One region of the Shigella dysenteriae genome, then DNA from elsewhere that is predicted to be linked to it. Evidence: predicted binding sites of a transcription regulator. Region 1 holds the regulator's gene; each other region holds the start of a gene.
The links. The regulator LexA, encoded in region 1, represses DNA repair genes until DNA is damaged. The targets are predictions, from matches to a motif close to TNCTGTATGTACATACAGNA.

Region 1 (10,261 bases):
GTGAGCAAGATTGACTATCAGGCACTGCGTAAAGCGGCGCAACTGGCAACACAGGGTGAATGGGTCGCATTTATTTCGTCTGGTACTGGTACATATGCGGTGCATACACCTGGTGATAAACGATGTGAAGACGTTATCAAATGGACCGGCTTTGATGGACAGAACAACGCAGAGAACAACGCTCGTTATATCGCAGCTTTCAACCCTGAAGTAGTGCAGGCGCTGCTGGATGAACGGGAAAGAAACCAGCAATACATCAAACGCCGTGACCAGGAGAACGAGGATATTGCGCTAACGGTAGGGAAACTGCGTGTTGAGCTTGAGGAGACAAAATCAAAACTCAACGAGCAGCGCGAGTATTACGAAGGTGTTATCTCGGATGGAAGTAAGCGTATTGCTGAACTGGAGAAAAGCGAAGAGCAACTCATTAACGAGCGTGACCATGCTGAGTCTGCTTTGGCTGATATGTACTTTGCAGCAACCGGGGATAGGCCGGAGTGGAGTAACTGGTTCGGCTTTTCAGATGCCGTAGATGCCGTGGTTGACAGAATTGCTGATTTAGAAGCTAAACAGCCATCACCAGTAGTACCGGAAGGACTGGTTAAAGCAGTGTGCTTCTATGAACAGGTAAAGCGTGAGAATCCGCCAGTCGAAACCGGAGCATGGAAAGACGCTGTTGACTGGGTGCTCAAAGAGGCTTGCCAGGCTGTAAACATTGGTACCAAAGGAGATTGATATGAGCACTTTCACCGACAAAGAAATGATTAAAGAAATCAAAGAGCGCATAGGCAGCCTGGACGTTCGAGACAATATTGAGCGCCGTGCTTATGAAATTGCACTGGCATCACTGGAAGCAGAACCGGTGGTTTACATGTGGGATAGCGAAAGAAAAGATATTGATGCCCCTGGGTATTATCGGACTGAGCATTTAGTGTTCGCTGAGAGTAGTGTTAATCAATGGGGAGGGCGAGTTGTTCCACTTTACACCGCGCCGCCAGCGCCGGTAGCGCTTGCTGTTCTGGAACGTTTGCAATCCATTGTTGCAGACCCACGCGCATTACCTCGCAGAAAAGAATGGGTTAGTGGGCAGCAGTACAGTTACGTACTTCTCGAAAACGTAGAAGCTATGGTTGATGAAGCCTGCCGCACCGCCATGATTCATGGTGCCGAACCTGTAAGCCAGACTTACAAGTTGAACGAGCTGTCGGGCAACTCTCCGGTAACTCCGGATAGTTGGATAAGCTGTAGTGATCGAATGCCGAACGACGCGCAGTGGTGCGTAGTGAACACAGAATACGGGTATTACGTGCAATGCTGGTCTGAAGGTCAAGGGTGGCTTGGTGATGATATCAGCATCCCTAAATGCGATGTAATCAATTGGATGCCTCTACCAGAACCGCCGCAGGAGGTGAAGTGATGAACAACTTAATGATCGACCTTGAGACGATGGGGAAAAATAAGGATGCACCGATCGTTTCCATTGGCGCGGTGTTCTTCACTCCAGAAACCGGAAACATCGGACAAGAATTCTATGCGGTTGTCAGCCTAGACAGTGCTATGAAGCAAGGAGCTACACCTGACGGCGATACCATCCTGTGGTGGTTGAAACAAAGCCCTGAAGCGCGAGCTGCAATCTGTATTGATGATACTTTGTCGATCAGCGATGCTCTCTCAGAACTAAACCATTTCATTAACCGGCACGCAGACAATACGAAATATTTAAAAATCTGGGGTAACGGGGCCACCTTCGACAACGTAATTTTACGTGGAGCTTATGAGCGAGCAGGACAAATCTGCCCGTGGGCGTACTGGAATGACCACGATGTACGCACGATCGTTACACTTGGGCGTTCCATCGGATTCGACCCCAAAATGGACATGCCTTTCGATGGCGAACGGCACAACGCCCTAGCTGATGCCCGTCATCAGGCAAAATATGTTTCCGCTATCTGGCAGAAATTAATTCCTGCCACCAGCACAGAATTATGATTTTCCCGGGTGCAGCCGGTTTTGATGGAGAAAATTATGAACACCTTGTTTTTACTGATGGCTGAATTCAATACCCCAAACATTGAACTCTCAGCAGTTAGCCAAAAGTACTTTGGTATGAGTCCAGCCACGGCAGAAGCAAAAGCAAACGCTTGTAAGTTGCCCGTTCCAACATATCGCATCGGCACATCACAAAAAGCAAAACGTTGCATCAATATTCAGGATCTTGCGGAATACATAGACAAAAGGCGAGAAGAAGGACGTATCGAGTGGGAACAGGTCAGAACAGTCAAACAGAAGGGCAAAGAACATCACTAAAGAAAAAACCCGCCTGAAGGCGGGTTTTCAAAAAGCACCAGCTATGATCATGCTGCTTTGCGACGACGAAGCTTACCCTGCTGCTCTTTACCAGAGACAGTAGCGTGAGTGAACGCATTAGGAGCAGCCTTCATCAGAACTTCAACAGCAGCACCCATACCTGCGAATGCTTTCATTGTGTCGAACTTAACCTGTGGCTTGGTTGCTTTTTGATCTTTCATAGAAAACTCCCGAGACAGTAAAGGCGTCTCTAACCCTTTCTTTAAAGCTAGCTTGTTTCGCTAACTTATGCCAATCGACATGATCGATTGGTGACATCGTTTCTTAGTAGTTTAAGCACAAAACGACTGCCATAGATGTACCTTTAAGGTAATCTGGACGGGTATCCTACAATTTGTAGACCCTTCTCGTCTATACCTACTGAGCAAATTTAAGAAAGATATCCTGCAGCTCATCAATGACTGCCGACATCACATAACCGCACTGTTCCATGCGGAAACCAAAAGACTCGTAATACTGCACCAGTTCTGGTACTGGCTCTACAATGTGGACAACTTTACATTCAACAGCTTTACAAAATATAAAAGCACTCATAAGAGTGAGTAAAACCATGCGCCCTTTCAATGGGTGAGATTCATCTTCTCTAGAAAACCTTTCGATCATATGGATACGAAAGATGTTTTCTTCAACCCCATAAACACAAATTGCTGCTCCTGATGGTATTCCCTGAACCCGACCTTGCTGAACAAGTTTTATGCAGAACTCATACTTTTCTCTGGAGTTGCCATAGGTACTTAACGCATAGTCCCATTCAAGCTCACCATAGCCACCACACAGAATCTTGTAATCATCATCACTGAGCGGACCAACAGCAAGAGGTAAGCCGACATGATCAATAATCAACTGGATATTGTTACGTACTGATTGACCTATCTCGTCCAGGGTAAGCATCATGGCCTCTCAAGCGGAACACTAAAAGTCGCATTATATCTCATTCTTAAGCCGCGTATGGATTACTCCTTGAAATGAAAACGCCGGGTTCCCAATAGGCTCCCACAAAGTATATAACTACTTGTTTTTCAAAAACGGTACATCCTATCGAGCATTGGTGCAACGCTAAACCGACCACTCCAGTGAACGTCAGTTTTTTCAGGCATTGCGCTGGTTTGGTTGATTTTTTGCATTTCAGAATTACCGTGCATTTTCAAATGTAGAGATTATTTTATCGATATATCATGGAGTTATGTTATTCAGCATCACTGTTCAGGAGGCTCAATAACGGGGTACTATACCATAACAACAGGAAGCGCCTGTCTCATTGCAAAAGAAAAATGAGATCCTCTCAAGGCATGAAGCTCTCACGAAGTGAAGATCTAATCTTATTAGATGTTAGCGTTGTGAAAAGCAATGATAAACAATACAGATTCGACGATAAATAAAAATCACACATTAAACTCCGGTGATATCTCTCCCTGCTAATAGCACTGATAGAGAAAAAAGAACCCAATAAGCATTGGGTTCTTTTATGTAATACCTTTCATACCATCGAAGAACTTCACATATTATTTCTCCGATTTAACCCCGAATAAATCATAAATTAATTTAGAAGTACCTGTATATATTTTAATCTTTTCCTTTGAGTTTGGGTCAAACGACTTAGCAAAGTCAATTAATTTCGGTGCAGCATCTCGCATTTTGCTTAAAATATCAGGGGCGAGCGTTCCTTCATTCACCAGATGTGACATCTTATCCAGATAGCCATCAAAATTCATTTCTCCCCCATCTGCCAGACGCTTCATTTCTCCCAGGTACTTCTTCATATCACGTTGAGATAACTCTTCAAACTGAGCTGTCAGATAGTTCCCATTATGATCATTAATATTCACTTTTTCTGCTCCTGCTAAATCTGTGTAGGCACTAGAGTATGAAAGTGAAATCAACAGCGAAGCGAATAATTTTAAGCTGTTGTCATCATATTTCTGACATGCATTAACAAACGTTAAAAAACCAGAACCTATTGCTTGCAAATGTATATTCGCTAAAGGTTCATTATCTTTAGATTCCTCATAAAATAGCTGAACCGTGGAGGGAAGGCCATTCTTGGTTTCTACATCAAAAGTATATCGTTCTATGGGCGTTGCATCTTTATTACCCTCAGTATTACATATACTATTAACCGCGAAATGAAAAATAGCCCGGTCAACAACTGATGCAATAAAGTCACGATCGTTTAATTCCTCATCAGTGCAATCTGCAATATACTTATTAACCCACTCTTTGAGATTAGTTATTTGCTCAATTAAAAACACATTTTTTTTACGTGCATGCCATAAATTATGAGTGATTCTTTGAATAAACAAATCTATTTTTGCAATAATTATATCCCGATGACGCAGCGCTGAATAATCAATAGACTTACCATATATATTATTTAATTTATCTTTGATTGTACCTCTATTATCTAATTTATCGTTGGTTGCATCTATATTATCTAATTTATCTTTGGTTGCATCTTTATTATCGAATTGATTTGAATTGAGTGTTTTATTAAAGTATCCAGTTGCACCGGGTATTATCTTTAACATGATTCATCTACCTTTTTTGTCGTACCGTGTCCTCCTTATAAGTGTTTTTGGAACCGGTCACTATCAAAAATCGCTCATAATTTTCTGAAATTCGGGTATACGATTAGCCACGGTTAAATAAATAGCGAGTTAACTTGAAGCAATTTATTTAAAAATGAATTATTAATTATTATCGTGTTGATAATGGTACTGCCAGGCAACACAACATCTTACCTACAAAACAGAAAAGCAACATTACGGCAACAATAAGGGTTCTCGGTGTTTTTCCTGGAACATGGTAAAGTAAGGACATTCTTAACCCCCACTTTGAGGTGCCCGATGGAAAAGACCACAACGCAGGAGTTATTAGCGCAGGCTGAAAAAATCTGCGCGCAGCGTAATGTGCGCCTGACTCCACAGCGCCTGGAAGTGTTGCGCCTGATGAGTCTGCAGGATGGCGCTATCAGCGCTTACGATCTGCTTGATTTGCTGCGCGAAGCTGAACCGCAAGCCAAGCCGCCAACGGTTTATCGCGCGCTGGATTTTCTGCTTGAGCAAGGTTTTGTGCATAAGGTGGAATCCACCAACAGTTATGTGCTCTGTCATCTGTTCGACCAGCCCACCCATACGTCAGCCATGTTTATTTGCGATCGCTGCGGCGCGGTGAAAGAAGAATGTGCAGAAGGCGTGGAAGACATCATGCATACGCTGGCGGCAAAAATGGGGTTTGCCCTGCGGCATAATGTGATTGAAGCACATGGGCTCTGTGCGGCATGCGTGGAAGTGGAAGCGTGTCGTCATCCTGAACAGTGCCAGCATGATCACTCTGTGCAGGTGAAAAAGAAACCGCGTTAAGAGGGCGTACATCCTTGTACACGTCGGGCAGGAGGGATTAATTACCAGCGATATTCATTGCGGGTTTCCCAATCCACGACCTCTTTTTCTGCCTGATCTTTCTGATAACCATAACGTTCCTGGATTTTACCGACCAGTTGATCACGTTTACCTTCAATGATCGTCATATCATCATCGGTCAGTTTGCCCCATTGCTCTTTCACTTTACCTTTAAACTGTTTCCAGTTACCGCCGGCTTCATCTTTATTCATAATCAAGACCTCATCGTTAGGTTGTGAATGAGAGTACGTTCACTTTTCTTCTGAACGTGAGATTAAGTGTAGTCAGCAATTTGGCTTAGGATTATTTATTCAGAATTTTTAACCGTCACGTTGCGGCAAACCAGGTACCATTGCGCCAGTGACGCCGCCAGATAGCCGCCAGAGAAAGCCCGCGCAACGCCAGAAAGACGGTTAACGCCAGCCACAAACCATGATTGCCCAGCCACGGCAGCGTAAGGAGCGTCAGCGCAAAACCTGCGGCGGCCACCGCCATACTGTTACGCATTTCGGCGGCACGCGTTGCGCCTATAAACATGCCGTCCAGCAGATAACACCAGACGCCAACCAACGGCAAAATCACCTGCCAGATAAGATAGCGGTCGGCCAGCTGCTGAATCTGGGTTAACGACGTCAGCAACGCAATGATGTGTTCCCCTGCCAGCAAATAGACCACCGAAAACAGCAACGCTACGATCCCCGACTGGCGGCACGCTGCCCGCCAGACATCCAGCAACTGGCTACCGTCGCGCGCACCGTACGCCTGACCGGAGTGCGCTTCAACCGCGTAGGCAAAACCGTCCAGCGCATAGGCGGTAAAGGTGAGTAGCGTCATCAGAACCGCGTTAACAGCGATAATGTCACTCCCCAGTCGCGCGCCAAGTACGGTGATCGCGCCGAAACAGAGTTGCAACAACAGCGAACGCAGCATGATATCGCGGTTAAGCGCCAGCAAGCGACGGAAGTTTCCTCGCCAGGCAGTTTTCAGCATTTCGCCGGAAATTCCGCGTAGTTTGAGGATTTTACGCACCATTAGCAGACCAATCAGCAATGTTGCATATTCCGCAATAACCGTCGCCAGCGCCGCGCCCTGCACGTTCATATGCAGCCCCATCACCAGCCAGACATCCAGCACAATGTTGAGGATATTGCCGACCACTAACAAAATTACTGGCGCACGGGCATATTGCACGCCGAGTAACCAACCGAGTAATACCAGATTCGCCAGCGACGCCGGAGCGCTTAACCAGCGGATTTCAAGAAAGCGCCGCGCCTGTTCCAGGACCGCTTCACTACCGCCAACAATATGCAGCGCCAGATCGATAATCGGCGTACGCAACAGCGCAATTAACGCCCCAGCCCCCAACGCCAACAGCAACGGTTGCACCAGCGCACGGGCTAATGCCTGAGGATTTTTGGCACCATAAGCCTGCGCAGTCAGCCCGGTGGTGCTCATGCGTAAAAACAGCAACAGCATAAAGAGAAAGCTGGTCGCCGTTGCACCAACCGCCACGCCGCCCAAATAAACCGGGCTATCAAGATGACCAATTACCGCCGTATCGACCAGTCCCAGCAACGGAACGGTGATATTGGAGAAAATCATGGGTAAGGCGAGATGCCAGAGTGCTTTATCAGATGAAGTGAGGAATGCCATGCAGACAAGCCTGATGAAGAGAGATGAAAAACAAACCGCGACGCCAGGCGGCATCGCGGTCTCAGAGATATGTTACAGCCAGTCGCCGTTGCGAATAACGCCAACCGCCAGCCCTTCAATGGTGAAGCTCTGCTGACGAAGGTCAACGACAATTGGTTTAAACTCGCTATTTTCTGGCAACAGTTCGACTTTATTGCCCTGTTTTTTCAGGCGCTTAACGGTAACTTCGTCATCAATACGTGCGACAACGACCTGACCGTTACGTACATCCTGAGTTTTATGCACTGCCAGCAAGTCGCCATCCATAATGCCGATATCTTTCATCGACATCCCGCTGACGCGCAGCAGGAAATCAGCATTCGGCTTGAACAAGGAAGGATCGACCTGATAATGACCTTCAATATGCTGTTGCGCCAGAAGCGGTTCACCGGCAGCCACACGACCTACCAGTGGCAACCCTTCTTCCTCTTCCTGCAACAGACGAATCCCGCGTGATGCGCCGGAAACAATTTCAATTACGCCTTTGCGTGCCAGCGCCTTCAGATGTTCTTCAGCCGCGTTTGGGGAACGGAACCCCAAACGCTGCGCGATTTCCGCACGCGTCGGCGGCATACCTGTCTGGCTGATGTGATCACGGATGAGATCAAACACCTCTTGTTGCCTGGCCGTTAACGCTTTCATTCCGCCCCCTGGGTGTATATACAGTTATGCTGTGAGTATATACAGCAAAAGGCGATTTTGGAACCATAAACTGCACAATAAACCAGAGATTTATCGAAATCTGGAAGGGTTATCCAAAATGCGACCATAACAGGATGCACCAGGTAATCACGGCGACGATAATCGCAATCAGCACCGCGGCGGATCCCATATCTTTAGCGCGTCCGGAAAGCTCATGGTATTCAGAGCCAATTCGGTCAACCACTGCTTCGATGGCGCTATTGAGGATTTCCACAATCATCACCAGCATCACGGAGCTGATAAGCAGCACGCGGGTAATTGCGTCCACATCCAGCCAGCAGGCGATGACCACCGCCAACAATACCGCTACGCCTTCCTGACGGAATGCCGCTTCGTTGATCCATGCAGCGCGTAAACCTTTCCAGGAATAGCCAGCAGCTTTGATTATTCGGGTGAATCCAGTGGTATTATTGGCCATTGAAAGAACCTTTTTACATTATGAGCGTCAATATCAGTGTACCGTTAAATCCGATGATTCGGGTTTGCGTAACGCCGCGCGAAACATGAGCGGATACCACAGAATTTCCCATGACTTTCTGCTATCCTTGCCGCGCATTTGCATTATTAACCAGAGGCTTTACATCGTTTATGTCCGGCTGGCCACGAATTTACTACAAATTACTGAATTTACCATTAAGCATCCTGGTAAAAAGCAAGTCTATTCCGGCAGATCCTGCCCCGGAACTGGGGCTGGATACCTCTCGTCCAATTATGTACGTTTTACCGTACAACTCGAAAGCAGACTTGCTGACGTTGCGCGCCCAGTGTCTGGCACATGACCTGCCTGACCCGTTAGAGCCGCTGGAAATCGACGGCACGCTACTGCCGCGCTATGTGTTCATTCACGGCGGGCCGCGTGTATTCACCTATTACACGCCGAAAGAAGAGTCTATTAAGCTGTTCCACGACTATCTCGATTTGCACCGTAGCAACCCAAATCTGGATGTGCAGATGGTGCCAGTATCGGTGATGTTTGGTCGCGCGCCAGGGCGTGAAAAAGGCGAAGTGAACCCGCCGCTGCGTATGCTTAACGGCGTACAGAAATTTTTCGCTGTACTGTGGCTCGGTCGCGACAGTTTTGTGCGTTTCTCGCCGTCAGTTTCGCTGCGCCGTATGGCGGATGAACACGGCACGGATAAAACTATCGCGCAGAAACTGGCGCGCGTGGCGCGTATGCACTTTGCCCGTCAACGTCTGGCTGCCGTGGGTCCACGTCTGCCTGCTCGTCAGGATCTGTTTAATAAGCTGCTCGCCTCCCGCGCCATTGCCAAAGCGGTAGAAGATGAAGCGCGCAGCAAAAAAATCTCCCATGAAAAAGCGCAGCAGAACGCGATTGCGCTGATGGAAGAGATTGCGGCGAATTTCTCTTACGAGATGATCCGCCTGACTGACCGTATTCTGGGCTTCACCTGGAACCGCCTTTACCAGGGCATCAACGTCCATAACGCCGAGCGCGTTCGCCAGCTGGCCCACGACGGTCATGAGCTGGTATATGTGCCTTGCCACCGCAGCCACATGGACTACCTGCTGCTTTCTTACGTGCTGTATCACCAGGGGCTGGTGCCGCCGCATATCGCCGCCGGGATCAACCTGAACTTCTGGCCTGCCGGGCCGATTTTCCGCCGTCTGGGGGCGTTCTTTATTCGCCGTACGTTTAAAGGCAATAAGCTCTATTCCACCGTTTTCCGTGAGTATCTCGGCGAACTGTTCAGCCGTGGTTATTCCGTCGAGTACTTCGTGGAAGGCGGTCGTTCCCGTACGGGGCGTTTGCTGGATCCGAAAACCGGTACGCTGTCGATGACCATTCAGGCGATGCTGCGTGGCGGCACGCGTCCGATTACGCTGATTCCGATCTATATCGGTTATGAGCACGTCATGGAAGTGGGTACTTACGCCAAAGAACTGCGCGGTGCGACGAAAGAGAAAGAGAGCCTGCCGCAGATGCTGCGCGGTTTAAGCAAGCTGCGTAATCTCGGTCAGGGTTACGTCAACTTCGGTGAACCAATGCCGTTGATGACCTACCTTAACCAGCACGTACCAGACTGGCGTGAATCTATCGATCCCATCGAAGCGGTGCGTCCGGCCTGGTTAACGCCGACGGT
Region 2 (10,261 bases), 1.6 Mb from region 1:
GATCATCCGGTGATCGCTACCTATCCGGAAGGGCTATATCTGAAAGGGTTTGCCTGTCGCGTCATGTAACTTGAAATGTGGAATTTTACCCTTATATCAAAGGTAAAGATTTCCCGGGAGGTGACTATGATTGCCAGCAAATTCGGTATCGGCCAGCAGGTCCGCCATTCCCTGTTAGGTTATCTCGGAGTGGTCGTGGATATCGACCCGGTTTATTCGCTCTCTGAACCGTCGCCTGATGAGCTGGCGGTGAATGACGAGCTTCGCGCCGCTCCGTGGTATCACGTGGTGATGGAGGACGATAACGGCCTACCGGTTCATACCTACCTGGCTGAAGCCCAGCTAAGTAGCGAATTGCAGGATGAACATCCTGAACAGCCATCCATGGATGAGCTGGCGCAGACCATCCGCAAACAACTCCAGGCCCCGCGTCTGCGTAACTAATCCCTGAACAAATCCCCGGAAGGTTTTTGCCTTCCGGGGATTTTTTATTTGGCCAGGCCCAGGCGAGGGATCTCAATAGCCGGGCAGCGATCCATCACCACATTCAACCCGGCATCCCGTGCCAGTACTGCCGCTTGCTCATTAATCACCCCCAGTTGCATCCAGAGGGTTTTCGCGCCAATGGCGATAGCTTCCTGCGCTACGCCCCACGCCGCTTCTGAATTACGGAAAACATCGACCATATCGACTTTTTCCGGAACGTCTGCCAGCGTGCCGTACCCCTGCTGGCCCAGCAGCGTTTTGCCGGCAACTTTTGGCGAAACCGGAATGACGTGATACCCCTGGTCGAGTAGATATTTCATCACGCGATAGCTGGGACGATCGGGTTTGTCGCTTGCCCCCACCAGCGCAATGGTGTGAGTGGACGTTAAAATGCCTGCAATATCGGTTTCTTTCATTATTTCCTCCAGACTGTTTAACAAAGTGTACGACAAAGCCGACATGCCAACCATGCAGCTAATACGAATGAATGAGAGCAAAAGCGGGAAATATGTCTATATGTTAGTAAGTATGATTAAAGAAAAATTTTGACACATTATTATTCGGGCGGTCTTTTGACAGGAGCTACCTATGAAAACCGGCATCGTGACCACCTTGATTGCATTATGTTTGCCGGTATCCGTTTTTGCCACCACGCTGCGGCTTTCAACCGATGTCGATCTTCTGGTACTCGACGGCAAGAAGGTTTCCAGCTCTCTGCTGCGCGGTGCGGACAGCATTGAACTGGATAATGGACCGCATCAGTTAGTGTTTCGCGTTGAGAAGACGATTCATCTTTCCAATAGTGAAGAACGGCTGTATATCTCCCCACCGCTGGTGGTCAGTTTTAATACCCAGCTCATCAACCAGGTCAATTTTCGCCTGCCTCGCCTGGAGAATGAGCGGGAAGCTAACCATTTTGATGCCGCGCCGCGCCTTGAATTGTTGGATGGCGATGCGACGCCGATTCCGGTAAAGCTGGATATTCTCGCCATTACCTCAACGGCAAAAACGATTGATTATGAGGTCGAGGTTGAACGCTATAACAAATCCGCGAAACGCGCTTCACTACCGCAATTTGCCACGATGATGGCAGATGACAGTACGCTGCTTTCGGGTGTTTCCGAGCTGGATGCTATTCCACCGCAGTCTCAGGTGCTCACAGAACAACGGCTGAAGTATTGGTTTAAACTGGCTGACCCACAAACGCGAAATACTTTCCTGCAATGGGCGGAAAAACAACCATCTTCCTGAGATTTTTGTGCCTGTGCGCAGGCTTTTTCGGTCTTTAACTTGCAGCGATAAGTGCTTACAGTAATCTGTAGGAAAGTTAACTACGGATGTACATTATGGAACTGACGACTCGCACTTTACCTGCGCGGAAACATATTGCGCTGGTGGCACACGATCACTGCAAACAAATGCTGATGAGCTGGGTGGAACGACATCAACCGTTACTGGAACAACACGTACTGTATGCAACAGGCACTACCGGTAACTTAATTTCCCGCGCGACCGGCATGAACGTCAACGCGATGTTGAGTGGCCCAATGGGGGGTGACCAGCAGGTTGGCGCATTGATCTCAGAAGGGAAAATTGATGTATTGATTTTCTTCTGGGATCCACTAAATGCCGTACCGCACGATCCTGACGTGAAAGCCTTGCTGCGTCTGGCGACGGTATGGAACATTCCGGTCGCCACCAACGTGGCAACGGCAGACTTCATTATCCAGTCGCCGCATTTCAACGACGCGGTCGATATTCTGATCCCCGATTATCAGCGTTATCTCGCGGACCGTCTGAAGTAATATTGCACAGGTGGCAAACGCCACCTGTTTCTTACGGTTTTCTCGCCACCGGCACATCCAGATTTTTCAGTATTTCCACAAAGGGAGAGGGATTCTCTTTGTTAAACAGTGCCCATACCCGATGGCGTGCCCGGGTCAGCGCCACGTACATTAACCGCCGTTCTTCAGCGTCCGGGAAATCCTCAACCGGTGGCAGTAGCGCCTCTTCCATAATCGACTCCCGCGCCGCAGCCGGAAAACCATCACTTCCCTCCTGCAAGCCAACGATGATGACGTAATCCGCCTGTTGCCCTTTGCTGGCATGAATGGTCATAAAGTCGATTTGCAACTTCGGCCAGCGTGTTGCCGCTTTTTCCAGGCTGGCAGGCCTCATGTGATGGTAACGCGCCAGGATCAGAATGCGCTCTTCCGGTTTGGCATAACCAGAGAGCTTATCCAGCAAAGCGTCAAGTTGACTCTCATCCAATAACGTGACGGCTTTTTTGTCTCCATTGGTTAAGCTGTTTAGCGGCTTTTTCAGCTGGCCTGGGTTCTGCTGAATAAACCGGTTTGCCACCTCACCGATACGACTGTTAAAACGGTAAGTCGTGTCTAAATCACAGCGATCGCCTTCACCAAAGTTTTCATGGAAAGCGGTGGTGAGCGACATTTGCGCACCGCTGAATCGGTAAATCGCCTGCCAGTCATCACCAACGGCGAACAACGTCGTCTGACTGTTTTGCTTGCGTAATGCCGCTAACAACGCTGCCCGCTGCGGCGAGATATCCTGAAATTCATCAACCAGAATATGCTTCCACGGGCTGATAAAGCGACCTTTCTCCAGAATCACAATCGCCTGATGAATAAGGCCCGAAAAATCGACAGCGTTTTCTGCCTTCAGCGCACCTTTCCAGGCTTTTAATAACGGGGCCATCAACTTGATACGTTTACTGAACAGATCGCGAATCTCTTCGGGTGCACTGGCAATCATTTCTGCCTGTGCACCACCGTGCATCCGCATCAGACTTACCCAACGATCGAGGCGTGAGGCAAGACGACGCTGTAATTTTTCATCATCCCAGAAGTTACCTTCTGGCACTGACCACTGCATTTCTTCCGTCAGCCATTGCCGCCAGCCCTTCGCCTGCGCTTTCTTTTCGCTGCATTGCTTGCCCCACTCAGCAATAAAGAGTTCATGACGGGCAGCGGTATCATTTTCCAGTTTGCTGACTATCGGAACTTTTTTGCTGCCCTGCTGAATAATATGCAGCGCCAGCGCATGAAACGTGCGTGCGGTAATGTCTTCGGTATGTAGCCGTTCGCGAATACGCTCGTCCATCTCTTCAGCGGCTTTGCGACCAAACGCCAGCAATAAAATTTGCTCAGGGGACGCTTCACCACGCGCCAGCAACCAGCCAGCACGGGCCACCAGCACCGACGTTTTTCCGCTTCCTGCACCTGCCAGCACTAACAGAGAATGCTCGCCATTAACGACTGCCCGGGCCTGCGCCGGATTCAGCGGTGAAGACTCGACCTGGCGGAAAAAATCCGCATACTCGGTAAGCATGGCTTCGGTATACGCCTGGTTATGCTGCAACCGAGCGCTTTCAATATCTTTCAACCAGGCCTGACATTTACGCCACGCCTCACGGCAGTTATCGAATTCTTCCAGTCGGTTAACCGGCAACGGCAACGCCGACAAAGCCTGGCGGATTTGTTGCTGAACGCCAGAGGTTTGCTCACGCGTCAGCCATTTATTTTCTCCAGTGCGCGTGGCAATCAAATCCAGTTGCTGGCGTAAAACACCAGACGCAATTTCGCTCATCTCGCCACTCCACCGCCGCCAGTGAGCATCAAGATGATGGTAAAAACGCTGCGTCTCGCCCCATTCGGTACCGTGCAGACGCACCACTTTTTCGTCCGGCAGTACAAATTCCAGCTCGCCCCATACCAGACCGCGCTTACAGTGAATCGCCAGTAATTGATTGAAAGGAATAAGGTATTCGTGGCGATCGCCGGAGACTTTAATCCCGGCATTGAGGATCACCGCCCGATCGTAAGGGTGCTGTGCCAGACGTTTTCCAAGCGTTGTCGCTTTCAGTTCCATGACTCTGTAGATCCACACGAAATTATTTCTTATCAGTGTAACCGTCAGAGAAAACGTGCTCCAGCCCAAAAAAACGTTACAATTGCCGCCCATTACTGAAAACCACAGTAAAGCGAGGTTTTATGCGTACCGTTTTGAACATTCTGAACTTTGTGCTTGGCGGATTTGCCACCACTCTGGGCTGGCTGTTGGCGACTCTGGTCAGTATTGTGCTGATTTTTACCTTACCGCTGACACGATCCTGCTGGGAGATCACTAAACTGTCTCTGGTGCCTTATGGCAATGAAGCTATTCATGTCGATGAACTGAACCCGGCTGGCAAAAATGTGCTGCTGAATACTGGCGGTACGGTATTGAATATTTTCTGGCTGATTTTCTTTGGCTGGTGGTTATGCCTGATGCACATTGCAACGGGCATCGCACAATGTATTTCCATCATTGGCATTCCTGTCGGTATTGCGAACTTTAAAATTGCCGCTATTGCACTATGGCCGGTTGGTCGTCGCGTGGTATCGGTAGAAACAGCGCAAGCTGCGCGTGAAGCCAATGCACGTCGTCGTTTTGAATAATCCACTAATATGGCCTATATGCTAAGTCCTTTGCTCAAACGCTATACCTGGAACAGCGCCTGGCTGTATTACGCGCGTATTTTTATTGCGCTTTGTGGAACCACAGCGTTTCCGTGGTGGCTGGGTGATGTAAAACTGACGATTCCGCTGACGCTGGGGATGGTGGCAGCGGCGCTGACCGATCTCGATGACCGACTGGCGGGACGTTTGCGTAACCTCATCATTACGCTGTTCTGCTTTTTTATCGCCTCGGCCTCAGTAGAATTGCTGTTTCCCTGGCCCTGGCTATTTGCGATTGGCTTAACGCTCTCTACCAGCGGCTTCATTTTGCTCGGCGGTCTGGGTCAACGCTATGCAACAATTGCCTTCGGTGCATTGCTGATCGCCATTTACACAATGTTGGGAACATCACTGTATGAGCACTGGTATCAGCAGCCGATGTATCTGCTGGCCGGTGCCGTCTGGTACAACGTCCTGACACTTATTGGTCATCTGCTGTTCCCGGTCCGCCCGCTGCAGGACAACCTGGCGCGTTGCTATGAACAACTGGCGCGTTATCTTGAGCTCAAGTCGCGCATGTTTGATCCTGATATTGAAGATGAAAGCCAGGCACCGCTGTACGATTTGGCTCTCGCCAACGGTCAGCTGATGGCGACATTGAATCAGACGAAACTCTCGCTGCTGACCCGCTTACGTGGCGATCGTGGTCAACGGGGAACGCGTCGCACGCTGCATTATTACTTTGTCGCACAGGATATTCACGAGCGTGCCAGCTCTTCTCATATTCAGTATCAAACATTGCGTGAACATTTTCGCCACAGCGACGTGCTGTTCCGTTTTCAGCGGCTGATGTCGATGCAGGGCCAGGCGTGCCAGCAACTGTCACGCTGTATTTTGCTGCGTCAGCCTTATCAACATGATCCGCATTTTGAGCGCGCTTTTACGCATATTGATGCTGCCCTGGAGCGGATGCGCGATAACGGCGCGCCTGCCGATTTACTCAAAACACTGGGATTTTTGCTGAACAATTTACGCGCCATTGATGCCCAACTGGCAACAATTGAATCAGAACAGGCCCAGGCACTGCCCCATAATAATGACGAAAATGAGCTCGCTGATGACAGCCCGCACGGATTGAGTGATATCTGGCTGCGTCTTAGCCGTCACTTCACGCCGGAATCCGCCCTCTTCCGTCATGCGGTAAGAATGTCGCTGGTGTTGTGCTTCGGCTACGCCATCATTCAAATAACCGGAATGCATCACGGGTATTGGATCTTGCTGACAAGTTTGTTTGTCTGCCAGCCAAACTATAACGCCACGCGCCACCGCCTGAAGTTAAGGATTATTGGTACGCTGGTAGGTATCGCCATTGGCATTCCTGTGCTGTGGTTTGTGCCATCACTGGAAGGGCAGCTGGTGCTGCTGGTTATTACCGGCGTGCTATTTTTTGCCTTCCGTAACGTGCAATACGCTCATGCAACGATGTTCATCACACTTTTGGTGCTACTGTGTTTTAACTTACTGGGTGAAGGTTTTGAAGTAGCGTTACCTCGCGTAATCGATACGCTGATTGGTTGTGCCATTGCGTGGGCGGCAGTGAGCTACATCTGGCCTGACTGGCAGTTTCGCAATCTGCCGCGCATGCTCGAACGCGCCACAGAGGCCAACTGTCGCTATCTCGATGCCATACTGGAGCAATACCATCAGGGGCGTGATAACCGTCTGGCGTATCGTATTGCCCGCCGCGATGCACACAACCGTGATGCTGAACTGGCGTCGGTGGTATCAAATATGTCCAGCGAACCGAACGTTACCCCGCAAATTCGCGAAGCCGCGTTTCGGTTGCTGTGCCTTAACCATACGTTTACCAGCTATATCTCAGCCCTCGGTGCTCACCGGGAGCAGTTAACTAATCCTGAAATTCTGGCGTTTCTTGATGACGCAGTTTGCTATGTTGATGACGCGTTACATCATCAACCTGCTGATGAAGAACGCGTCAATCAGGCATTAGCTGGCCTGAAACAGCGGATGCAGCAACTTGAACCACGGGCAGACAGCAAAGAACCTCTGGTCGTACAACAAGTTGGGTTATTGATTGCATTACTGCCTGAGATTGGTCGTCTGCAACGCCAGATTACTCAAGTTCCGCAGGAAACTCCTGTTTCGGCGTAAGAGAGTCAGCCCATTCTGCAAGCTCCTGGCGGCGTGCCACCGGGAGCGCAGCTTCATGAATGCCGATAATGGCACCTTCAAGCATAAACAGAATCTTTTCTGTCACCAGACTGTTTTGCTGCCGCAGTCGCAACCAACACATTTTTGCCCCAAGTATACGTAACGCCCGTACATCCTTAATCCCCACCTCCCCGAGAATCGCTTCCAGATGAAAAGACATATTGGGCAAATCTTTCAGTCTTTCCCGGGTATTGCGCGTGCTTTTCTCTTTCAGCGCTGCATCGAGAGAATATTTCGACAGACGCACCAGCTTCAGTTGATTTCGCCATAGACTTTCATCAACCCGATAGTAATTGAGGGTAACGGATCGGCCACACTTTTTATATGTCAGCCAGACAGGCGGATGTTTTACACAGTACTGTGCACTTTGCTCACAAGCCCGAAGATACAACTCACCATTAGAAACCATCGCAAATACCGTGTCGTCAACGGTCAGGCTGTAACTACCAAACAATGATCGGTATTCAATTGTGCCCAACGTTGCCAGGTATTCTTGTGATTTATAGATCCGCTTATAGGAGAGGCTTTTCATAAAATTCCTTTTAAAATCATAACATAAAAGAATGATTCACATTAACGGATCCGTTAAATACGAAAATAGGCAACTTATTCTTAAGGGGCAAGATTAATTTATGTTTTCCCGTCACTAACGACAAAATTTGCGAGGCTCTTTCCGAAAATAGGGTTGATCTTTGTTGTCACTGGATGTACTGTACATCCATACAGTAACTCACAGGGGCTGGATTGATTATGTACACTTCAGGCTATGCACATCGTTCTTCGTCGTTCTCATCCGCAGCAAGTAAAATTGCGCGTGTCTCTACGGAAAACACTACAGCCGGGCTTATCAGTGAAGTTGTCTATCGCGAAGATCAGCCCATGATGACGCAACTTCTACTGTTGCCATTGTTACAGCAACTCGGTCAGCAATCGCGCTGGCAACTCTGGTTAACACCGCAACAAAAACTGAGTCGGGAATGGGTTCAGGCATCTGGGCTACCCTTAACGAAAGTAATGCAGATTAGCCAGCTCTCCCCTTGCCACACTGTGGAGTCAATGGTTCGCGCTTTACGCACGGGCAATTACAGTGTGGTGATCGGTTGGTTGGCAGATGATTTGACTGAAGAAGAGCATGCTGAACTTGTTGATGCGGCAAATGAAGGTAACGCGATGGGGTTTATTATGCGTCCGGTAAGCGCATCCTCTCACGCAACGAGACAACTTTCCGGGCTAAAAATTCACTCTAATTTGTATCATTAAGTAAATTTAGGATTAATCCTGGAACTTTTTTTGTCGCCCAGCCAATGCTTTCAGTCGTGACTAATTTTCCTTGCGGAGGCTTGTCTGAAGCGGTTTCCGCGTTTTTTTTCTGTAAATTGTCGCTGACAAAAAAGATTAAACGTACCTTATACAAGACTTTTTTTTCATATGCCTGACGGAGTTCACACTTGTAAGTTTTCAACTACGTTGTAGACTTTACATCGCCAGGGGTGCTCGGCATAAGCCGAAGATATCGGTAGAGTTAATATTGAGCAGATCCCCCGGTGAAGGATTTAACCGTGTTATCTCGTTGGAGATATTCATGGCGTATTTTGGATGATAACGAGGCGCAAAAAATGAAAAAGACAGCTATCGCGATTGCAGTGGCACTGGCTGGTTTCGCTACCGTAGCGCAGGCCGCTCCGAAAGATAACACCTGGTACACTGGTGCTAAACTGGGCTGGTCCCAGTACCATGACACTGGTTTTATTCCTAACAATGGTCCGACCCACGAAAACCAACTGGGTGCAGGTGCTTTTGGTGGTTACCAGGTTAACCCGTATGTTGGTTTTGAAATGGGTTACGACTGGTTAGGTCGTATGCCGTACAAAGGCGACAACATCAACGGCGCATACAAAGCTCAGGGCGTTCAGCTGACCGCTAAACTGGGTTACCCAATCACTGACGATCTGGACATCTACACTCGTCTGGGTGGTATGGTATGGCGTGCAGACACCAAGGCTAACGTACCTGGTGGCGCATCCTTTAAAGACCACGACACTGGCGTTTCTCCGGTTTTCGCAGGTGGTGTTGAGTACGCGATCACTCCTGAAATCGCTACCCGTCTGGAATACCAGTGGACCAACAACATCGGTGACGCAAACACCATCGGTACTCGTCCGGACAACGGTCTGCTGAGCCTGGGTGTTTCCTACCGTTTCGGTCAGGGCGAAGCAGCTCCGGTAGTTGCTCCGGCTCCAGCTCCGGCACCGGAAGTACAGACCAAGCACTTCACTCTGAAGTCTGACGTTCTGTTCAACTTCAACAAAGCAACCCTGAAACCGGAAGGTCAGGCTGCTCTGGATCAGCTGTACAGCCAGCTGAGCAACCTGGATCCGAAAGACGGTTCCGTAGTTGTTCTGGGTTACACTGACCGCATCGGTTCTGACGCTTACAACCAGGGTCTGTCCGAGCGCCGTGCTCAGTCTGTTGTTGATTACCTGATCTCCAAAGGTATCCCGGCAGACAAGATCTCCGCACGTGGTATGGGCGAATCCAACCCGGTTACTGGCAACACCTGCGACAACGTGAAACAGCGTGCTGCACTGATCGACTGCCTGGCTCCGGATCGTCGCGTAGAGATCGAAGTTAAAGGTATCAAAGACGTTGTAACTCAGCCGCAGGCTTAAGTTCTCGTCTGGTAAAAAACCCCGCTGCTGCGGGGTTTTTTTTTCACCTTTAGTAAATTGAACTGAGTTTCGTCAGTTATTCCTTACCCAGCAATGCCTGCAGATCCTGCTTCAAAGAAGACATTTTATTCGCGTATTTCTCTTTGTTTTCCGCATCTTCAATCAGCTGAACAATCGTTTCAGAAAGCGTTTTACCGCGACGCTGCGCAAGACCAGCCAGACGTTGCCAGACAATAAATTCCAGATCGATCGACTTTTTGCGCGTATGCTGGTGTTCCGCATTAAAATGGCGCTTCCGTCTGGCCCGAATGGTTTGCTTCATGCGATTGACCAGTTCCGGATTCATATGCTTGTCAATCCAGCCATTTACCAGCACGGGTTCATTTTCGAGCGAGAGCAACACATCGACGGCTT
Region 3 (10,261 bases), 300 kb from region 1:
GTACTTCACCTGGCGTCATTTAGCCTCCAGTTTTTCCAGCCGTTTGGTCAGGGCATCAACAGCACGCTCGACGGCAGCCGTCTCTTCCGCAAACCAGGCCACTTCAAGCGGACCGGGTGCCATACGCCACTCTTCAGTAATGGCTTCCGCCACATAACGTTGCTGGCGCTTAATGCCGTGATGCAGGAACTTTGCGCCTCCGCGCATGGCTTTGCTGATTCCTTCAGCGGCGATATCACCGGTATAAGGGGCCAGCAGTTCCGCAGGGTCGAACTCTGCCAGATCTGCCAGCGCAACGAAGTTTTGCACCACCTGAATATCGCCCTGCACTTCCAGCTCACCACTGCGAATCAGGGCGGCAAGCTGCTGGCGATCGCGAAGTTTCGGCAACACACTGGCGTAGGCGATAACGGTGCAGTCAGCATCGCCTGCCCATTCGCCCAGTACATCAACCTGGCGTTCGCTGAACACCAGAATCAATGACGTCGAAAAGCCTTTTACCTCCACGCGCAGCACTTTGCCCAACAGACGCGAGCGGGCCGTTTTCAGCGCGGGTGAGCGATACAGGAAGGTGTTGAGCAGACTTTCAATTCCTGCCGTCACTAAAGGTTTAAAAGGCATTTCCGGTCTCCTGTCAGAACTTATAACCACGATGCAGCGCCACAACCCCTGCCGTCAGATTGTAGTAGTCGACACTTTCGAATCCGGCATCCTGCATCATGGCTTTCAGGGTATCCTGATCGGGATGCATACGGATGGATTCTGCCAGATAACGGTAGCTGTCGGCGTCGTTCGCGACCAGTGAGCCAATACGCGGCAGCACATGGAAGGAGTATGCATCATAGGCTTTGCTCAGCGGCTCGATAATTGGCTTCGAGAACTCAAGCACCAGCAGGCGGCCGCCGGGTTTCAGCACGCGATACATTGAACGCAGTGCTTTATCTTTGTCGGTGACGTTACGCAGACCAAACGAAATGGTGATGCAATCAAAGGTGTTATCCGGGAACGGCAGCGCCTCAGCGTTCGCCTGAACATACTCAACGTTGCCAATCACACCGATATTACGCAGCTTCTCGCGGCCCATTTTGAGCATGGATTCATTGATATCAGCAAGGACCACTTTGCCAGTTTCTCCGACCAGGCGGGAGAATTTCGCTGTCAGGTCGCCGGTGCCACCAGCCAGATCCAGCACGGTCTGCCCACGGCGTACGCCGCTGCAATCAATCGTGAATCGCTTCCACAAACGATGAATACCAAATGACATCAAATCATTCATGACATCGTATTTTGATGCCACGGAATGGAAAACGTGGGCGACCATATCCGCTTTTTGTTCCTTCGCGACGGTCTGAAAACCAAAGTGCGTCGTTTCTTGTGACTTATCCACCATCTCAATGCCTGCTCATCAAAAAATTGTTCCAGAAGTGTAACAGATTGGGCGTCGATGCCCTAGATTTCTACCCGGCTTAACTACTCCCAATGGGCTAGCGCGACTGCTGATTATATTCATCATCGCGTTGATAAGCTTCATCATTCGGCTGCTCCGGAACCGACCGAAGTCGATACTCTTCATCCTGGCTCACCGCCTGTTCAGCCAAATCCGGATTAATCTCGCGTTTAATTTCTACTCCTAAACCGCGAAACGCTTCTGCCTGCGCCAGCACATTTCCGCGACCTGAAGAGAGTTTTTTCATTGCCTGGCGGTAGTTATCCTGCGCTTTGTCGAGACTTTGACCAATCGCTGACATGTCATCGACGAACAAACGCATCTTGTCGTACAGCTTGCTGGCACGATCGGCGATTTGCTGGGCGTTGCGGCTTTGATGCTCATAACGCCACAGGTTGGCGATAGTGCGCAGCGCCACCAGCAGCGTAGTCGGGCTAACCAGCATGATATTGTTTTTCAACGCTTCGGTGATCAGCTCCGGCTGGCGGTCAAGCGCCAGTAAAAAAGCGGGTTCAACGGGAATAAACATCAGCACGTAATCCAGAGTTCGCAGCCCCGGCAGCTGTTGATAATCTTTGCGTCCCAGCAAACGGATATGGTTACGCACCGACGCGATATGTTCCTGTAGCGCGCTTTCGCGGGTGTAGTCGTCTTCGGCGTTAAAATAGCGTTCATAGGCGACCAGCGTCATTTTGGCGTCGATCACCACATCTTTTCCCTGCGGCAGCCGCACGATGACATCCGGCTGCATCCGCGAGCGGGCGTCATTTTCGATGCTGACCTGGGTTTCATATTCATACCCTTCACGCAGACCGGAAGCCTCCAGCACCCGCGTCAATACTACCTCGCCCCAGTTGCCCTGGGTTTTATTGTCGCCTTTCAGCGCGCGCGTCAGGTTGATCGCTTCCTGGGCCATTTGCGCGTTGAGCTGCTGGAGATTGCGAATTTCGTGGGTCAGGGTATGGCGTTCTTGTGCTTCTTTACCAAAGCTGTCCTGAACCTGACGGCGGAAACCGTCCAGTTGTTCACGTAGCGGCGACAACAGGCTGTTCAGGCTCTGACGGTTTTGCTCATCAACCCGGCGATTGCTGTGCTCAAAAATACGGTTGGCGAGGTTTTCAAACTGCTCACTGAGGCGCTGCTCGCTGTTAATCATCTGGCGAATTTTATCGTCAGCATGTTGCTGTGCGGCTTCCATCCGCGTGGTTACTTCACGCAGATCGGCCTCCAGAGAGGTGTTAATACTTTGCAGGCTGCGCACTTCGTTATTGAGTAACTCGCACTCGGCGCGCCAGTGCTCGCTTTGGGTAATTTGTTGTTTTGCCGCGCTTAACTCCGCGACCATCTCTTCACGTTCAGCTAATTGCTCGGCTTTTTGCTGCGCATGTTGATAACTGGCAAACAGCCAGCCAATTGCCACACCCACCAACGCAATAACTGCGTAAACCATGATTGAGAAATCCACAACGCCTCCTGACGCAACAACTTACCCGCACAAAATAGAATTGTGCTGTACAAACGTCCAGTTGGAAAGGCATTTCCTGCGAGGCGCTACGCAAAAATACAAAAGGCCGAACGCGTCGGCCTTCAGACAGGAGAAGAGAATTACAGCAGACGACGCGCCGCTTCCACCACGATTTTCACCGCATGGCTTTCGGTTTGTTTCATCGTCTCAGCATTCGGGATCTCTTGCTGGGTGCGGTTAACGATAACACCCGCTACCATACCGGCACGCAGGCCCTGACTTGCACACATGGTCAGCAGGGTTGCAGATTCCATTTCATAGTTCATTACGCCCATCGCCTGCCACTCTTCCATAGAACCTTTAAAGTGACGAACTACGCGACCAGAGTAAGTATCGTAACGTTCCTGACCTGGGTAGAAGGTATCAGAAGAAGCTGTCACGCCAACGTGAGTTGTCGCGCCAATGGATTTCGCAGCTTCAACCAGCGCAGTCGTACATTCGAAATCAGCGACAGCCGGGAATTCCAGCGGTGCGAAGTGCAGGCTCGCGCCATCCAGACGGACAGACGCCGTGGTAACCAGGACATCACCCACATTAATATGCGGCTGAATAGCGCCCGTTGTACCGATACGCAGGAAGGTGCGAATGCCCAGCTGTGCCAGCTCTTCAACAGCAATAGAGGTAGACGGGCCGCCGATACCGGTAGAGCAGACGATAACAGGTTTACCATCCAGCTCTGCACGCCAGGTAGTGAATTCGCGGTGAGATGCCAGCTTAACCGGCTTATCCATCAGCGCGGCGATCTTTTCCACACGATCCGGGTCGCCAGGGACGATGGCAAGCGTAGCCCCTTGTAAATCGTTTTTAGTGAGGCCGAGATGAAAAACATCAGACTTGGACATATACAACTCCTCTGTGAATCGGTTTAGTCAGAAGAAGCAAAAAGACACTTTACCGAAGGGTTTAACATTTTTTCGTGATACTCATCACCATGACGCAAATGCGTTGCATAAATTTACCCACCAAAAGTGATTCAAATCACATAAATCACTCTTCATTCTGCAGGACTGCATAAAAGATGAGCCGATTCAGGCAATGTGATTTGTTGCATGCTGACTATAGTTAACATTGCGCAACATTTTTATAAGGGTACGGAGAATACCATGGCAACAACACAACAATCTGGATTTGCACCTGCTGCATCGCCTCTCGCTTCGACCATCGTTCAGACCCCGGACGACGCGATTGTGGCGGGCTTCACCTCTATCCCTTCACAAGGGGATAACATGCCTGCTTACCATGCCAGACCAAAGCAAAGCGATGGCCCACTGCCAGTGGTCATTGTAGTGCAGGAAATTTTTGGCGTGCATGAACATATCCGCGACATTTGTCGCCGTCTGGCGCTGGAGGGGTATCTGGCTATCGCACCTGAACTTTACTTCCGCGAAGGCGATCCGAATGATTTTGCCGATATCCCCACGTTGCTTAGCGGTCTGGTAGCAAAAGTGCCTGACTCGCAGGTGCTGGCCGATCTCGATCATGTCGCCAGTTGGGCTTCCCGCAACGGCGGCGATGTTCATCGTTTAATGATCACCGGATTCTGCTGGGGTGGACGTATCACCTGGCTGTATGCCGCGCATAATCCACAGCTAAAAGCCGCAGTGGCGTGGTACGGCAAACTGGCGGGCGATAAGTCGCTGAATTCACCGAAACAACCTGTTGATATCGCAACCGATCTTAACGCGCCGGTTCTCGGCTTATATGGTGGTCAGGATAACAGCATTCCGCAGGAGAGCGTTGAAACCATGCGCCAGGCGCTGCGGGCTGCTAATGCGAAAGCAGAGATTATCGTGTACCCGGATGCCGGGCATGCATTCAACGCTGATTATCGCCCGAGCTATCATGCCGAATCTGCGAAAGATGGCTGGCAGCGTATGCTGGAATGGTTTAAGCAGTATGGAGGGAAGACGTCGCTGTAATGAGAAAAGACCGGGTGGTATTACCACCCGGTTTGGATTTTACCCCCGACGCAAGTTCTGCGCCGCCTGCACCATATTCGCCAGTGCTGCGCGGGTTTCTGGCCAGCCGCGCGTTTTCAGGCCACAGTCCGGGTTGACCCACAGGCGCTCTGCCGGAATGCGTTTTGCCGCTTTCTTCAGCAAGGCTTCAATCCATTCCACGCTCGGTACGTTTGGCGAGTGAATGTCATAGACGCCTGGACCGATTTCATTCGGATAATCAAACTCTTCGAACGACTCCAGCAACTCCATGTCAGAACGCGAGGTTTCGATGGTGATGACGTCTGCGTCCAGCGCCGCAATCGAATCCATGATGTCGTTGAACTCGCAATAACACATGTGAGTGTGGATTTGTGTGTCATCTTTCGCCACGGCGGCGTTGATACGGAAGGCCTCCACGCCCCACTGGAGATATGCATCCCAGTCGCTACGACGCAGCGGTAAACCTTCGCGCAGCGCCGGTTCATCAATCTGGATGATGCCAATTCCTGCGGCTTCCAGGTCCGCCACTTCATCACGCAGCGCCAGCGCAATTTGTTTGGCGATGGTTTCACGGCTGACATCTTCACGCGGGAACGACCAGCAGAGAATCGTCACCGGGCCGGTCAGCATCCCTTTCACCGGTTTGTCGGTCAGCGATTGCGCATACTTCGCCCACTCCACGGTAATCGGTGCCGGGCGGCTAACGTCACCAATGACAATCGGCGGCTTCACGCAGCGGGAACCGTAGCTCTGTACCCAACCGTTTTGCGTAAAGACAAAGCCATCCAGGTGCTCGCCAAAGTATTCCACCATGTCATTACGCTCGGCCTCGCCATGTACCAGCACATCCAGACCTAAACGTTCCTGCTCAACAATGGCCTGCCTGATATGTTCCGCAATACCCGTACGGTAGTTGTTGGCGTCGAGATTGCCCTTTTTGAAATCCAGACGCAGGGTACGAATTTCCGTGGTTTGCGGGAAGGAACCAATAGTGGTGGTCGGCCACGCTGGCAGTTTAAAACGCGCACGCTGGGCTTCAGCACGCACTTCATAAACGTTCGCACGCTGGCTGTCCTGAGCAGTGATCGCCGCCAGACGCTTTTCTACCGCCGGATTATGTACGCGGGTTGAGTGACGGCGCGCCTGAATCGGAGCGCTCCACTCTGCCAGAGCGGTCGTATCACCGCTGTTTAGCGCATCGCGCAGCAGTGTGAGTTCATGGCATTTTTGCAGGGCGAAGGCAAACCAGCTTTTCACTTCTGCATCAAGACGCGTTTCCACGCTCAGGTCGATGGGGCTGTGCAGCAATGAGCAGGAAGAAGCTACCCACAAATCGCGTTTGCCGACAATGTCCTTAATTTGCGCATATTTCTCGGTAAGATCGGCGCGCCAGACGTTACGACCATTGATCAGACCAGCAGACAGTAGCCAGTCTGAAGGCAGGCGCTTGTGCAGTTCAGCAACGTCATCTTTACCATGTACAAGGTCCACATGCAGACCCTGAACAGGCAGCGCCGTAATCGTGTCGAGGTTTGGCGTTACGCCTTCAAAATAGGTGGTCAGCAGCAGATTCACCTGGCCCTGAAGTGCCTCGTAAGCGGGTTTGTATGCGTCCAGCCACGCCTGAGGTAGTTCCAGTACCAGCGCCGGTTCGTCGATCTGTACCCACTCAATGCCGCGTTTTGCCAGTTCTGCCAGCACTTGCTGATAAACCGGCAGAATGTCGTTCAGCAGGCTCAGGCGGTCAAACTGTTCACCTTTCACTTTCCCCAGCCACAGGTAAGTAATCGGCCCCAGCAGCACAGGCTTGACCTTGTGGCCCAGCGCCAGCGCCTCGTCCACTTCCTCCAGCAGCTGCGTCCAGGTCAGTTTGAACTGTTGGCCTTTAACGAACTCCGGCACCATGTAGTGATAGTTGGTGTTAAACCATTTGGTCATTTCCGCCGCCGCCGCAGGTTCGCCAGTCGGCGCACGTCCACGACCAATACGGAACAGGGTGTCGATATCTACCGAACCATCTTTGTTCTGATGACGCGCCGGAACGTTACCCAGCAGCAGACTGGTGGTCAGTACATGATCGTACCAGGCAAAATCGCCCACCGGCAGCAGGTCGATACCCGCTTGCTTTTGTTGATCCCAGTGACGAGCACGCAATTCACGCCCTACCGCCAGCAGTTCTTCACGCGTGGAGTTCCCCGCCCAATAACTCTCTTGCGCTTTTTTCAGCTCGCGACGCAGGCCAACGCGAGGGAAACCGAGGGTGTGATTCAATATTGTCATTTTTCTTCCTCTAATTATATGTAAATCCTATGGATTTTGAATTTAGGGAAGGCGGCAAGTTTATTCATCCCCGGGAGCTTACTGAAGTAAGTGACCGGGGTGGAGAAACGCAGCCAACGCACCATAAATTTAAAAGACGAAGGATTTTAGCCGTCCAGATGTTTACACATCCATAATTGGCGGTTACTGTATATTCCTCAAGCGCAAATTATTCATGCCGAAGTGAAGGACTTTCATGATCGAAGTAAAACACCTGAAAACGCTACAAGCGTTGCGGAACTGCGGCTCGCTCGCAGCCGCTGCGGCGACGTTGCATCAGACGCAATCCGCCCTGTCTCACCAGTTTAGCGATCTGGAACAACGCCTTGGCTTCCGGCTCTTTGTGCGTAAGAGCCAGCCGCTACGCTTTACACCGCAGGGAGAAATCCTGTTGCAACTGGCAAACCAGGTGCTGCCGCAAATCAGCCAGGCACTGCAAGCCTGTAATGAACCGCAGCAGACACGCCTGCGCATTGCCATTGAGTGCCATAGCTGTATTCAGTGGCTGACGCCCGCGTTAGAAAATTTCCATAAGAACTGGCCGCAGGTCGAGATGGACTTTAAATCGGGCGTGACGTTTGACCCGCAGCCTGCGTTGCAACAGGGCGAGCTGGATCTGGTGATGACGTCCGATATTTTGCCGCGCAGTGGACTGCATTATTCGCCGATGTTCGATTATGAAGTGCGTCTGGTGTTAGCACCTGACCATCCACTAGCGGCGAAAACGCGTATCACGCCGGAAGATCTCGCCAGCGAGACGCTGTTGATTTATCCGGTGCAGCGTAGCCGACTGGATGTCTGGCGGCATTTTCTTCAGCCGGCAGGCGTCAGCCCATCACTGAAAAGCGTCGATAACACCTTATTGTTGATTCAGATGGTTGCCGCGCGGATGGGCATTGCCGCGCTGCCGCACTGGGTGGTGGAGAGTTTTGAGCGCCAGCATCTGGTGGTGACCAAAACCCTGGGCGAAGGCTTGTGGAGCCGGCTGTACGCCGCCGTGCGCGATGGCGAGCAGCGTCAGCCGATTACAGAAGCATTTATTCGCTCAGCGCGCAATCACGCCTGCGATCATCTGCCGTTTGTGAAGAGCGCGGAGCGACCCACTTACGATGCACCCACAGTGAGGCCAGGATCACCAGCGCGCCTGTAATAAACGTTGGCCAGTGCGGCTGTTGGTGCCAGATAGCCAGGTTTACCAGCAGCCCTGCCGGAACGTGCATATTATTCATAATGCCCAGCGTTCCGGCGTCTACTTGGGTTGCGCCGTAGTTCCACATAAAGTAGCCAATCCCGGAAGCCACCACGCCAAGAAACACCAGAATGCCCCATTGCAGCGAGGTTTGCGGCATTTTCTGCGCATTTCCCAGCAAGAACCATGCAATTACCGCCACCAGGAACGCGCCAAGATAGAACCACGCAAAGGCGTTATGCTGCGGCATCGGGCGAGTTTCCATCAGGCGTTTGTAACCCACCATGCCGATGGCAAAAGTGATATTGGAGAGTTGCACCAGCAACAAGCCAGTCCAGAAATGGTCGGTGACCTGATCATAGCGAATAATCCCGGCACCAATCACCGCCAACAAGGCGCTAAAAGCATAGCCCCAGCGCAGACGGCGCTTACTCATGATGTCATAAATCAGCGTGATGTAGAGCGGCGTCAGTACGGTGAACAGCAGCAGTTCGGAGACCGTCAGGTAGAGATACGCGCGGAAACTCAGCATATACATCACGCCGAGCTGCATCGCGCCCACCAGCATATACAGGCCGACTGTTTTCAGGCTATTGCCACGGGTACGCAGAAACGGCAGAAAAACGAGTGCCGCCAGGCCAACGCGCACCAGCACCGCAAAATAGCTATCGACGTGCCCCGCAAGGTACTCGCCATAAAAGCTAAAGGAGAAGGCCCACAGAATCGTGGTGATGATAAGTAGCGCCACAATGGAAAACTCTTTGATTAACGAGTATCCATTGTAGCGAAGTATCAGGTTGACAATTGACCAAATAAAGAACGATTACGATAAATAGAGTTTACGCAGATAATGCGGCACCGCGTCGTCGGCATTAGTACCAATCACTTCCAGCTCGGGATGAAGGTCTTTCAGACGCTGGTGCGCACTGCCCATAATGCAGCCTTTCCCCGCCATCGACAGCATTTCGGCATCGTTCATCCCGTCACCAAACGCAATACAATCCTTCAGGCTGTAGCCCAGTTTCTTCGCCACCGCTTCCAGCGCATGGCCTTTTGAAACGCCGCCCGCCATCACTTCCAGACAGGTTAAGGTAGAGAAACTGACGTTGACGCGATCGCCCCAACGAGCGTTAATCGCCTGCTCCAGCGGCAGCAGTTGTTCATGGGAATCGCAGGTGAAGAACACTTTGCTGACGCCTTCCGGCTCCAGTAATCCAGGCTCATACAGCGCATATTTGAACACCGCTTCTTTAAAAAAGCGCATCTCTTCCGGGCGATGGCGATTCATAAACCATTCGTCGTCGCGATAAACGTTAGTAATGATGTCCGGATTGTCGTTGACTACGCCAAACAGATCGCTGGCAATGTCGCGATCCAGGTTATGAGCAAAAATCAGATTACCATCCAGATCGTGAACGCGCGCACCATTGGAGGTAATCATGTAAGACTTAATCTCCAGATTATCGCGAATTTGCCCCACATCAACGTGGTGACGACCGGTCGCAAACACAAAGTTGATGCCGCGCGCGGTGAGCAGCTTCAGGGTTTCTTTGGCGTAAGGGGATAACGTATGGTCGGGAGAAAGTAACGTGCCATCTAAATCAGACGCAACAACCTGGTACATAAGAAATTTAAACCTCTGTAGAGCGGTTTCCGCTGGGTGAGTTATGCCTGTTGAAAAAATCAACGATGGCGTGGAGCGCAACTGAGCGCATTGCGTCCTTTTCAAAAAGGATCTCATGGTACGCACCTTTAATTACCAGCGGTCGTCCCCCTTCGACAGGATGGCCCGCGGCGGTGCGGAGTTCACAAAAACGGTCGTGCATGCGGTTATCCACCAC

Region 2: a site for LexA is predicted at 7,887-7,906, ahead of sulA (SOS-induced cell division inhibitor SulA). Genes of this name have one in related genera too.
Region 3: a site for LexA is predicted at 2,956-2,975, ahead of rmuC (DNA recombination protein RmuC). Genes of this name have one in related genera too.

The regions. Positions count from the first base shown of each region.
Region 1 is NZ_CP055055.1:189,928-200,188, reverse strand. Features, by position in the region: gene HUZ68_RS00950 (ead/Ea22-like family protein) at 1-735, shown strand; gene HUZ68_RS00955 (hypothetical protein) at 1-4, shown strand, start outside; partial or broken gene HUZ68_RS00945 (hypothetical protein) at 737-862, shown strand; gene HUZ68_RS00940 (DUF551 domain-containing protein) at 872-1,417, shown strand; gene HUZ68_RS00935 (3'-5' exonuclease) at 1,417-1,989, shown strand; gene HUZ68_RS00930 (pyocin activator PrtN family protein) at 2,026-2,307, shown strand; gene HUZ68_RS00925 (hypothetical protein) at 2,355-2,528, opposite strand; gene HUZ68_RS00920 (hypothetical protein) at 2,725-3,258, opposite strand; partial or broken gene HUZ68_RS00915 (tRNA-dihydrouridine synthase) at 3,405-3,509, opposite strand; gene HUZ68_RS00910 (DUF2713 family protein) at 3,870-4,892, opposite strand; gene zur (zinc uptake transcriptional repressor Zur) at 5,211-5,726, shown strand; gene HUZ68_RS00900 (CsbD family protein) at 5,768-5,977, opposite strand; gene dinF (MATE family efflux transporter DinF) at 6,093-7,418, opposite strand; gene lexA (transcriptional repressor LexA) at 7,491-8,099, opposite strand; gene dgkA (diacylglycerol kinase) at 8,209-8,577, opposite strand; gene plsB (glycerol-3-phosphate 1-O-acyltransferase PlsB) at 8,748-10,261, shown strand, end outside.
Region 2 is NZ_CP055055.1:1,802,979-1,813,239, reverse strand. Features, by position in the region: gene rlmI (23S rRNA (cytosine(1962)-C(5))-methyltransferase RlmI) at 1-69, shown strand, start outside; gene hspQ (heat shock protein HspQ) at 127-444, shown strand; gene HUZ68_RS08595 (CoA-binding protein) at 489-902, opposite strand; gene HUZ68_RS08590 (DUF2057 family protein) at 1,075-1,737, shown strand; gene mgsA (methylglyoxal synthase) at 1,833-2,291, shown strand; gene helD (DNA helicase IV) at 2,323-4,377, opposite strand; gene HUZ68_RS08575 (YccF domain-containing protein) at 4,500-4,946, shown strand; gene yccS (YccS family putative transporter) at 4,956-7,118, shown strand; gene sxy (CRP-S regulon transcriptional coactivator Sxy) at 7,081-7,710, opposite strand; gene sulA (SOS-induced cell division inhibitor SulA) at 7,929-8,438, shown strand; gene ompA (porin OmpA) at 8,795-9,847, shown strand; gene matP (macrodomain Ter protein MatP) at 9,924-10,261, opposite strand, start outside.
Region 3 is NZ_CP055055.1:4,969,148-4,979,408, reverse strand. Features, by position in the region: gene ubiB (ubiquinone biosynthesis regulatory protein kinase UbiB) at 1-19, opposite strand, end outside; gene ubiJ (ubiquinone biosynthesis protein UbiJ) at 16-621, opposite strand; gene ubiE (bifunctional demethylmenaquinone methyltransferase/2-methoxy-6-polyprenyl-1,4-benzoquinol methylase UbiE) at 635-1,390, opposite strand; gene rmuC (DNA recombination protein RmuC) at 1,485-2,912, opposite strand; gene udp (uridine phosphorylase) at 3,053-3,814, opposite strand; gene HUZ68_RS23730 (dienelactone hydrolase family protein) at 4,076-4,891, shown strand; gene metE (5-methyltetrahydropteroyltriglutamate--homocysteine S-methyltransferase) at 4,931-7,192, opposite strand; gene metR (HTH-type transcriptional regulator MetR) at 7,428-8,381, shown strand; gene bioP (biotin transporter) at 8,269-9,168, opposite strand; gene yigL (sugar/pyridoxal phosphate phosphatase YigL) at 9,244-10,044, opposite strand; gene pldB (lysophospholipase L2) at 10,052-10,261, opposite strand, start outside.